Regions from separate parts of the Microbacterium sp. MTN4-26 genome, predicted to be linked through region 2. Evidence: predicted binding sites of a transcription regulator. Region 2 holds the regulator's gene; the other holds the start of a gene.
The links. Region 2 encodes LexA, which represses DNA repair genes until DNA is damaged. Its sites were predicted from a motif close to TCGAACANNTGTTCGA; they were not measured.
Positions count from the first base shown of each region.

Region 1: a site for LexA is predicted at 3,305-3,320, ahead of ACGG9C_RS15175 (DUF222 domain-containing protein). Genes of this name have one in related genera too.

Region 1 is NZ_BTGO01000021.1:36,227-41,805, reverse strand. It holds gene ACGG9C_RS15195 (ABC transporter substrate-binding protein) at 1-674, opposite strand, end outside; gene ACGG9C_RS15190 (FadR/GntR family transcriptional regulator) at 851-1,603, opposite strand; gene ACGG9C_RS15185 (SDR family NAD(P)-dependent oxidoreductase) at 1,673-2,452, opposite strand; gene ACGG9C_RS15180 (SDR family oxidoreductase) at 2,530-3,264, shown strand; gene ACGG9C_RS15175 (DUF222 domain-containing protein) at 3,412-4,905, shown strand; gene ACGG9C_RS15170 (hypothetical protein) at 5,224-5,579, shown strand, end outside.
Region 2 is NZ_BTGO01000008.1:138,192-143,770, forward strand. It holds gene ACGG9C_RS08935 (alpha/beta hydrolase family protein) at 1-1,018, opposite strand, end outside; gene ACGG9C_RS08940 (hypothetical protein) at 1,055-2,509, opposite strand; gene lexA (transcriptional repressor LexA) at 2,821-3,501, opposite strand; gene ACGG9C_RS08950 (LysM peptidoglycan-binding domain-containing protein) at 3,769-4,122, shown strand; gene ACGG9C_RS08955 (histidinol-phosphate transaminase) at 4,149-5,243, shown strand; gene hisB (imidazoleglycerol-phosphate dehydratase HisB) at 5,240-5,579, shown strand, end outside.

The DNA.
Region 1 (5,579 bases), on a different contig from region 2:
GTGACGGTCTCGTCACCGTCGAAGGCGAACGGCTGCGCGCCGGCCTGCCAGAAGAGGGCGAGGATGGGCGAGAAGCTGTTGCCCGGCAGATCGGTGATGTAGGACCCGGTCTGCTCCTTGATCGCCATCGCGGCCTGCTCGTACTCGTCCCACGTCGTGGGCACCTCGACTCCGGCCTCGTCGAAGATGTCGGTGCGGTAGAGCTGCCCGGTGGGCCCGGCGTCCTGCGGCAGACCCCAGACGGCGTCGTCGTAGGCGACCTGGCCCCACGTGCTCGGCACGTACTCGTCTTCCAGGTCAGCCGCGCCGTAGGGGGTGAGATCCAGCACGCTGTCGGTGATGGTGAAGGACGGCAGGAACGAGTACTCGATCTGCACCACATCGGGCACCTCGCCCGACTGCACCGCCGCGCGCAGCTTCTGGTACTGCGCCGTCGCGCCGCCCTGGTTCGACAGCTGAACGGTGATGTCGGGATACTTCTCCTCGAACAGGTCGATCTCGTTCTGGATGTCGGGCACCCACGACCAGAAGTCGATCGTCGTCGGGGTGCTCATCGCCTCGTCGATCTGCTCCTGTGTGATCTCGTCCTGGTTCGCGGACGGAGACCCGCCGGGCGTGGAGCATCCCGCGAGCACGACTGCGGCAGTACCGGCCAGCGCGGCTGCTTTGATCACTCGGCCTCTTCGCACAGCGTTCATTGACTTCCTCTCTCAGAGTTTGTGGATCGACTTCGATCCGGAGCCCGGTCGCCCCGAGAAGGGGAGACGGAGCTCGGAGAGGGCTGCCGCCGACGACCGCTATGGCGTGAATTTACGTTATCACGCACATCGGTCTAAACGTAATCTTTTTATCAATGCCAGCTTGAAATCGGATCCCCTTGATCAGAGATCGTGTCGATCTCATCGATCGTCTGCAGGAGGATCGATCGCATCAGATCGTGCGCGGCGTCACCGTCTCGTCGCTGGATGGCGCCCGCGACATCTACGTGCCGTTGCAGCGCCACGACGTCGGGCTCCGATGGCACGAGGCCGTGCTCGGTGCGGCTCACGAGAATCTGCGCGATGAGGGAGTCCAGCCGCGCGAACATCGCGTTGCGCGAGAGCAGCAGCACGCGAGCATGAAATTGCACATCAAGCGCCAGGAATGCCTCGCCGTCACCCTCCTCGCCCGCAGCCCACAGCTTTCCCGCCAGAGCGATGAGATCGCTGATCTCCGCCGACGTCGCGCGCTGGGCGGCCAGTCGAGCCGCTTCGGGCTCGACTGCGGCACGCAGTTCGACGAGGGCAGCCAGCTGCGCAGCACGGTCGGGCGAGGCAAGACGCCAGCGGATGATCTGCGGGTCGTAGAGATTCCACTCCGTGTCCGGCAGCACGACCACCCCGACGCGCCGGCGCGAGACCGCCAGCCCCATCGACTGCAGCACGCGAACGGTCTCGCGCGCCACGGAACGTGAGATGCCGTAGGTCGACTCGACGTCATCGAGCGTCAGGACGGATCCGGCGGGAAGCTCTCCCGCACAGATCGCAGCGCCGAGTTCATCCAGAACCTTCGAGTGCAGGCCGGCGAGGGAAGAGAGGCCTTCCGTGGGATGCGAGGCAGTCATGAAAGCTGAGGTTATCAGCCTGGCCAGCCGTTGAGATCATACGAATGGACGCCTCGGCGGTGTCAATGCTCAGCCGACGAGCAGCGGCGCACCCGGTCGGTCATACGCCATCGACGGCGCCTGGGTGGCGAGCTTACCGCCGCTCACGTCGACGAGAGTGCCGGTGATGTACGAAGCGAGATCGCTCGCGAGGAAGCACAGCAGGTGAGCGACATCCTCCGCCGTCCCCCAGCGCCGGAGGCTCAGCGTACTGAGCCGCTCAGCCTGAGCCTCGGCCGACATCTCGGCGAAGCCGTTCATGTCGGTGGGGATCATCCCGGGCGCATACGAGTTGACGGTGATGCCCCACGGTCCGAGCTCGCTGGCGAGCGTGCGGGAGAACTGCACGACCGCCGCTTTCGAGGCCCCGTATGCGGCTGCCCCGACGCTCGGCACGATCGCGGCGAACGAGGCGGCGTTGATGATGCGACCCGACGACTGCCCCTTCATGTGCGGGATGACAGCGCGGCACGTGTTGAAGGTGCCGCGTGTATTCACCTCGAACGCGCGGTCCCACAGCGCCGGATCAATGGCATCGACGTCGCCTTCGGCATTGATGCCGGCGTTGTTCACCAGCACATCCACCCGCCCGTGCCGAATGATGATGTCCTCGACGGCCTCCGTCACCGCATCCAGCTGCGTGACGTCGACAGACCGCCAGTGGATCTGGTCGCCCCCGTCGTCGGGAACGGACAGGTCGAGCCCGATCGTCACGGCTCCCTCGCTCGCGAACGTCTCGGCGATGACGCGGCCGATACCCCGCGCGGCTCCGGTGACGACGACCACTCTGCCGTCGAGTGCGATCTGCATCGATACCCCTTTTCGTCGGAGTAAACATACCTTATGTAGTGTTTGAGATGAAACGTAATCTTTTTAAAGGAGGAACGATGGCGGAGCAGATCACCCGCGTCGCGTGGATCACCGGGGCAGGTAGCGGGATGGGGCGCGCGAGCGCGCGGCGACTCGCGCGATCGGGCTTCGCGGTGGCCCTGTCGGGCCGGCGCGAGGACGCGCTGGACGAGGTCGCGCGCGAGATCAGGAGCGAGGGCGGGACCGCCGTCGTCGCTCCGCTCGACGTCACCGACACCGCTTCGATCGCCGCGTGCCACGACCGCATCCTGGCTGAGCTCGGCACGGTGACCGACCTCGTGCTCTCGGCAGGCCTCAACGACCCGCAACGCTCCTGGCGAGACCAGTCACTGGAGAGCGTCAACGCCATCGTCGCCACGAATCTCCTCGGCCCCGTGGGCGCGGTGCAGGCCGTGCTGCCCGGCATGCGGGAGCGAGGCGAAGGCACGATCGTCTTCATCTCCTCTTACTCCGGGTGGCGGTTCTCCCCCGACGCGGGCGTCGCCTACAGCGCGAGCAAGACGGCCCTGTCCTCGCTGAGCGAAACCCTCAATGCACAGGAGAACGTGCACGGCGTGCGCGCCTGCAACCTCTGCCCGGGCGACGTCGACAGCGACTTCCTGTCGATGCGTCCGTCAGTGCCCGATGCCGTCGCACGCCAGTCGATGCTCAGCCCCGACGACGTCGCCGCCTCCGTCGCCTTCGTCATTGAAAGCCCCGCCACGGTGTGCGTGAACGAGTTGGTGGTGACGCCCGTCAAGAAGCGTGGGTGAGCCCGGCTGACGACTTCGGCTTTTTTTGCCTTGACGACTGTCGAATCTTTGTACTATACTCAGGGCTAACGACAAAGTGCCCATTGTCGCTCCTTCGCTGGACGAGCATGACGTCTCGTCCACCCGCAGACGAGTTTGGGCACCGACATGTTTTCTCCCGGCGACGAGTCATCCGAGGCCGCGCAGCGCACCGCGGCGTTCGTGCACCGTCTGACCGAGGCCAAGGCCGAAGAGGCTGCCGCGGCCGCGAAGACATCCGCGATCCTGGCGGAGGCTTACGCGTTCACCCTCGAGCAGACGGAACGCCTGCGCTCGGCATCGGCCAGAGAGCGCGAAATGCCTCTGCGCGCAATGGCCGCGGAACTCGCAGTCGCCTCGAGAATGAACGACCGCACGATGCAGACGCATCTGTTCGAAGCCCACCGCACGGTGACCCAGTTCCATGAGACGTGGGAGTCGTGGCAGGCGGGCCGGGTGTCCCGGGCGCATGTGAAGGTGATCGTCGACACGGGTGCTGAGCTTGCCGATCCGGGGGCCCGGGAATCGTACGAACGGGATGTGCTCGACTATGCCGAGACCACCTCCCCCGCCCGAGTCCGGTCGTATGCGGAGCAGGTCGCGGAGAACCTCAACCCGAAGAGCATGCAGGAACGACACGACGACGCAGTGCTGGACCGACGCGTGTGGGTCGACGACCTGCGAGATGGGATGTCGATGCTCGGGGTGATCGGACCGTCCGTGGAGGTCCACGGGGTCTACGACCGGCTCACCCGGCAGGGCAAAGCGATCACAGCCGCCGACCGGAAGGCACGACGCGACGCCGCAGAGAGAGCGTCCGGCGAGCACGCGTCCGGGGACGGTGCACCATCCGGGGCGGCCGGTGCGGACGTGGGGACGGACGGTGCCGACACAGGGGCGAGCTTCGGGCTCGATACCCGTGCCAACGGGGCGGAGGCCACCGGGGATGCGACCACCGACGCGGGTGTGTGGTTCGACGAGCGGACGCTGAACCAGATCCGCACCGACCTGCTCCTGGACATGATGCTCACCGCCTCCCCCTCCGTCGACCCGACCGGCGGTGCGGGTGGGTTGGGTGCGATCCGCGCACACGTGCAAGTCACCGTCCCGGCCACCACACTCGCCGGAACCACCGCCGGTGGGGCGGAACTGAACGGGAAATGCGCCGTGGACCCCGAAACGGCGAAGATCCTCGCCGGCAACGCCCCCGGCTTCGACCGGGTCTTCCTCGACCCCATCACCGGTACCGTCCTCGCCGTCGACCGACGCTTCGCCACACCGGCGCAGAAACGGTACCTGGTGGCCCGGGATATCCGGTGCCGGTTCCCCGGATGCCGCAGACCCGCGATCGACTGCGACATCGATCACCGTGAAGACTGGGCCCTCGGCGGCAAGACCGACATCGACAACCTCGGCGCGTTCTGCGAAAGCCACCACACCCTGAAACAAGCCGCCGGGTGGACCGTGACACAACTCCCCGGCGGCAGGCTGCACTTCACCGCACCCTCCGGGCTGGAATACACCGACAACCCACCACCACGGGTCATGTTCACCCCCGACCTCGACAGCGGGCCAGGCGACACGGACCCACCCGAGTCAGAAGCATCCACGCCGCCGTTCTAGGGCGATACGTCCGACCTCGTCGGCCTCCGACGAGGCAAGCGCAGCAGTAACGCAATCGCGCGACCGGTGGCCCGCGAGGGGTGCCTGAGTTGGTGCTCATGCCCGCGGCCGCCGACAAACATGGGCCTGCGAGCCCCCCGGACGTTCGCTGCACTTCAGACGACTGCCTACTGCCTCCTTAATTCGTTGGAAACGCGACGGTAACCCGGCGGGGTCGCGTGACCGATAACGTTCCAGAGTTGGGCAGCGGAGTTCGGTGCATTCATTGGGGGAGCATCGGGCAGTGATGTTGTCCGCGTCATACGAGGTTGGGGACTCATGAAGACGAAACAACGGCGTCTGCTGTCGGCTGGGATCGCGGGAGCGCTGGTGATCGGCGGGATCAGCACCTGGTCCATCACAGCGGCCAACGCAGACAGCCTCTCCGGCTCGGTGTCGGTGGTGCTGGACTTCACGGACAGGGACACGCCCACCGCGACGATCGTCTCGCAGAACCTCTCGGCCGTCACGGCCTGGGGAGTGGCCGAACTTTCGTACGGCAGCACCGTGAAGCGGTGGGGTCCCACGAAGTACGACGCGGGCGAGAGTCGCACCTACTACCACGAGATTCCCGGGTGCACGTGCGAACTCGCGGCCAGCGCGACGGCCATCGCCTGGGGCTTCCACGAAGACGG
Region 2 (5,579 bases):
CTCCGGGCACCGCGCCGGAGACGAGCGCCCGCGTCCCCCGAGCGTCCTCGATCACGACCCCCGAGACGACAGGGACCGGCAGCGGCGCGGTCGCCCCGGTCTCGGGATCGACCGCCACCACGTGATCTGCGCCGTCCGTGCGAACCGCCACGACGTGATCACCCGCAACGGTGTACCAGGACAGGCCGAGCACCCACAGTCCGCCTCCGGTGTCGGCGTCGGCGGGGGCGAACGAAGCGACCGGGGCCTCGTCCCCGAGCCGCCACCGCATGAGATTCCACCGACCGGACGCGTCGTCGAGGTACAGCAGGGTCTGCTCGTCCAGCCAGCGCGGCTGAAGGACGGAGCGGTCGCCGGTGACGGGAGCCGTCCATTCGCCTACAGTGCCGTCCTCGATGCGTCCGACGCGCACCTCGGCGCGTTCCCAGGGCATGTTCGGATGGTTCCAGGCCACCCACGCGAGGTGGGTTCCGTCGGGGGAGAGCGCGGGCTGTGCGACGAAGTCGCTCCCTCTCACCAGCACGACGATCGCGGCGTCGTCGTCCGCGGCTGATCCGTCCACCGGAATGCGGACGATCGCGCGGCGGGGGACGGTCAGCCCGGGATCGTGCTCCTCGCGGACGGCGAGCAGAACGCCGTCGCGCCACTCCAGGCCGCCGTGGCGCGCGTGGCCTGCCACGGGAGTGAGAGGACGCACGGTCCCGTCGACGACGGAGTACACGCGCTGATCCGTCTTCTCGACGAAGAACAGCGTTCCGGCTTCGTCGGCGGTCCACGCGCCGCCGCCGTACTCGTGCACGGTGCTTCGCGCGTTCCAGGGGGTGGGCAACACATCCTCAACGTCGCCGTCGTCGCCGCGGTGGCGTACGGCGACGCGACCGGCTTCGGCCGGAACGGGCTCGCCCCACCACACGTCCTCCCCGACGAAACGAGCTCCGTCGATCCGGGGCGACGCCGCGGAGGCCGCCTCGGCGGTGATGGGAGAGGGCCAGGAGCCGTAGGGGAGTTCGGAGGTCACCGTCCCACCGTACGACGCGGTGACCTCCCTGCGGGCTCAGCGCAACGGCTGTGTGGGTGCGTTGCCGGGAAGGACCGCCGTGTCGCTTTCCACATCGGCCGCCGTGTCCACGTCGGCCGTCGGTTCCGCCTCGAGGACGTCGTCGGCGTCGATGGCCGCCTGGCCATCAGACGGTGATCTCTCGAGCAGGGCGGTGACGAGCCACACGGCGAGGGCGAGCACGATGACCAGGGCGATGTCGCCGAAAGTCAGGGGCCGCAGCGCGAACAGCACGAGCACGGCGAGCACGAGGATGACGACGCGCACGAGCACGCGCTGGCGATGCATCGCGTCCCCGAAGGCGCCCGTGTCGAGCCCTCGACTGCGCAGTCCCGATCGCGCCGACGCGGTGAGCGAGCCGGCCACGGAGCGGATGCGCCGCGCCGGCGCCCAACGGCCGCTCAGCCACGCCGCCACGGCGACGACGATGCCGAGGAAGGTCAGGACGACCGCCGTATCGCGGACGGCGCCGATCACCGTGTCGTAGATCGACTCCAGAGTGCGAGCGGGGATGCCCAGACCGGGTGCGTTGAGGCTGAGGACGGCTCCCGCGCTCGCGAGGGCTACCGCGAGCAGACCTGCGCCGATCGTGATGGCGACGCCGACCCCGAGCACGGCCGTCGACCGTCGGCGCGCGATCAGCACCCCGACGGCGGCGAGGCCGAGGGCTACGAAGGGGATCCAGTAGCCCGCTGTGACGGCGAGGTTGTAGACGGTGCCCACCAGAAGCAGGCCATCGGCCTGGACGATGACGATGGTCTGATCGATCGCCGGGATGGAGGTGACGAAGCCGAAACCCTGCGCGGCCAGTCGTGACTTCAGCTCCTCGATGATGGGGCCGAGCTGGATGCCGAGGGCGCCGGTGTCGTCGATCGCGATCGCGGTGGAGTCGTCGCCCGTCGCTGCGGCGACGAGCGCACGATGGCTGGCGACGAGAGCCGTTCGCCACACCTCGGGAAAGGCGTCGGACTGGACCACTCCGGTGATCGCCGAGTCGATGAGGCCCTGCACGCCCTGGACGGCGGGCTGCCGGAGGAGGTCGAGCGCCGACGACGCGGCGGGCGGAAGATCGAGGCTCTGCACGCCGTCGATGACGTCGTTCGTGATGCCCTCGACGTCGACGGCCGCGTTCACGGCGGTGGACGCCTGGTCGATCACCAGCTGCTGCACATCGGGATCGTCCGCGAGGGGACCGAAGGTCTGCACGAACGCGTCCTCGCTCACGAGTTCCGCGCGCGCCCACGTGCCGAGGACGGAGACGGGCACGAGGATGCCGGCGAGCACGATGCAGACGGCCGAGATGAGGGCACGCCACCATCCGGTGTGACCAGCGCGGTCTGAGACAGGTCTTTCTCCGCTGAGATCCGAGGACGCCTGGGAACGAAGATCGGCGTTCTCCGCTTTCAGCCGTTCGATCTCCGCGCGGAGATCGGTGATGTCTGTCGTGGCCATGGCGAGGGCTCCCTCTTGTCGGGTCAGCCCCATTGTGGCGGGAACGCCGCCCCGTTCGCACGTGTGCCCCAGATCAGGTTCTCCGACGCCCTCAAGCGGTCGGACACCTTCGTCCCCGAATTCTGGCGCCCGTTCTCTGGATCCTGGCCTCGTGCGAGGTGAGGCGTCGGGGTGCGAGTTCCGTCCTACTCGGCCTCCTGCGGACCCGACTCAGGCTGAGACACCATCGGGATGCCGCCACGGCACCAGAATCGCCAGCACAGCCTGAGTTGTTGCACGCGCGGTGCGCTGGCCGGCTGAGGAGACGGCCGTCAGACGGCGCGCATCACCGCCACGACTTTGCCGAGCACGACGGCCTCGTCCCCGAGGATCGGCTCGAACGCGGAGTTCCGCGGCAGCAGCCACACGTGACCGTCGCGCTGGCGGAAGGTCTTGACGGTCGCCTCCCCGTCGAGCATCGCGGCGACGATGTCGCCGTTCTCGGCCGTCGGCTGCGAGCGCACTACGACCCAGTCGCCGTCGCAGATGGCCGCGTCGATCATCGACTCGCCGGACACCTTGAGCATGAACAGGTCGCCCTTGCCGACCAGCTGCCTCGGCAGCGGGAAGACCTCGTCGATCTGCTGATCGGCGGTGATCGGCACCCCGGCGGCGATGCGCCCGACGAGGGGGACCATCGCGGCATCGCCCACGGGGGGCGCCGCGTCGGCGGGGCTTTCCGTGCTCGCGCCGGGGAGGTCGATGAGGACCTCCATCGCGCGAGTCTTGCCGGCATCGCGGCGCAGGTAGCCGCTCAGCTCCAGCTGATTCAGCTGATGCGTCACGCTCGACAACGACTTCAGCCCGACCGCGTCGCCGATCTCACGCATGCTCGGCGGGTACCCGTGCCGTGCGATCGATCGCTGGATCACTTCGAGGATCGCGAGCTGCTTGTCGCTGAGGCTGCGGCGCCGCCGTGTCTGGGGTCGCGCGCGGCTCGTCGGCTCGGTCATCTCGTGCTCCTGTCTCCTCACCCCTCGTCGTCCGAGGGGCACCGGCCTTCGAATGTCGGAGGTCGGTGATGGGCTCTGCTCATCGAAACGGTATCCGCCCTCGTCCGACACGGTCTGCAAGCGCTCCGCGTGTCGTGTTCGAGAGAAGTCCACCGGTCGGCCCGCTTGACAGCTTACGAGATCGAAGATAGCTTCGGAAGAGAGGTTCGCATCGCCGGCTCCCGGCCGAGTTCAGCGATGCGAACCTCTCGCCGAGAAGGAGGAGAGATGACCGCGATCAGCATCACGCCGCACCACCGCACCCGCCTGCGCATGACCGTGCGCGGCCGTCGCGTTCTTGCCGCCGCGGCGGCACTGCCCGCCGCCGCATGCGTGGCGGTCGCGGTCATCAGTGGCGGCAGCGCGCTCGCGTCGCGCGATGACGCCGGCGACGCTGCCTCGTTCTCCACGGTCGTCGTGAGTGCAGGTGAATCGCTCTGGGCGATCGCGGAGCGCGTGGCACCGGAGAGCGATCCTCGAGACGTCGTTGACGACATCGCGCGCCTGAATGCTCTCGACGGTGTCGATGTCTCGGCTGGTCAGGAGCTGGCCATCCCTGCGCGCTACGACACGGCACCGTAGACCGCCGGGCGAAGCGCGCCCGTACCATGGGAGGGGTGACCGCTCGCCTCGACGACCTTCCTCTCCGTGACGATCTGCGCGGAATGACTCCGTACGGTGCGCCTCAGGCACCGCTTCCGGTTGCGCTGAACGTGAACGAGAACACCCATCCCGTGCCGGATGAGATCGCCGCCGACATCCTCGATGCGATCGCATTGGCGCTTCGGGACGTCAACCGATACCCCGATCGCGAGTTCCTGCCGCTTCGCGAGGCGTTCGCGGATTACCTGGGTGAAGGGCTGCTTCCTGAGCAGATGTGGGCCGCCAACGGTTCCAACGAGGTGCTTCAGCACGTGCTCCAGGCCTTCGCTGGACCGGGGAGGACGGCGTTCGGCTTCGCGCCCACCTACTCGATGTACCCGCTGCTGACGCGAGCGACCGGTGCTGCCTGGGTCGCGGGAACGCGCGAAGACGACTTCTCGGTGACCGCCGATTCGGCGGCCGACCAGGTCGCAGCAGCCGATCCGGATGTGGTGTTCCTGTGCGCCCCGAACAACCCGACGGGCACGCCGCTGCCACTTGACGTGATCGCAGCGGTCTACGACGCGAGCCGGGCGATGGTCGTGGTCGACGAGGCGTACCAGGAGTTCGCGCCTCACGACGAGCCATCAGCGATCACCCTGCTCCCCGGGCGCGAGCGACTGATCGTGTCGCGCACGATGTCGAAGGCATTCGCCTTCGCCGGAGCTCGCGTGGGTTACCTCGCTGCCGACCCCGCGGTCGTGGACGCTCTGCGTCTGGTGCGCCTGCCGTACCACCTGAGTGCCATCACGCAGGCCGCCGCGCTCGCGGCGCTGCGTCACGCGCCGGTCATGCTCGGCATGGTCGACGAGATCGTCGCGCAGCGCGACCGCATCTCCGCCACCCTCGAGGCGCTCGGCTACCAGCCGCACCCGTCGTGGACGAACTTCGTCCTGTTCGGGGGAGTCGAGGACCCGGCGGCGACGTTCGGTGCCCTCTACGACCGCGGCATCCTCATCAGGGACGTGGGCATCCCGCACCACCTCCGCGTCACGGCAGGAACAGAGGCGGAGACGACCGCGTTCCTGGATGCGCTGGCGTCGTTAGGATCGACGTCATGACCCGCACCGCCTCGCTCACCCGATCGACCAGCGAGTCGACGGTCGAGCTCCAGCTCGACCTCGACGGCACGGGGCGCAGCAGCATCGACACGTCGGTGCCGTTCTACGACCACATGCTGACCGCGTTCGCGAAGCACTCGCTCACCGACCTCACGGTTCGCGCGTCGGGCGACACCGACATCGACGCACACCACACGGTCGAAGACGTCGCGATCGTGCTCGGGCAGGCGATCCGGCAGGCTCTCGGCGACAAGGCCGGCATCAGCCGCTACGGGGATGCGCTCGTCCCGCTCGACGAAGCCCTCGCCCAGGCAGTGGTCGACATCAGTGGGCGGC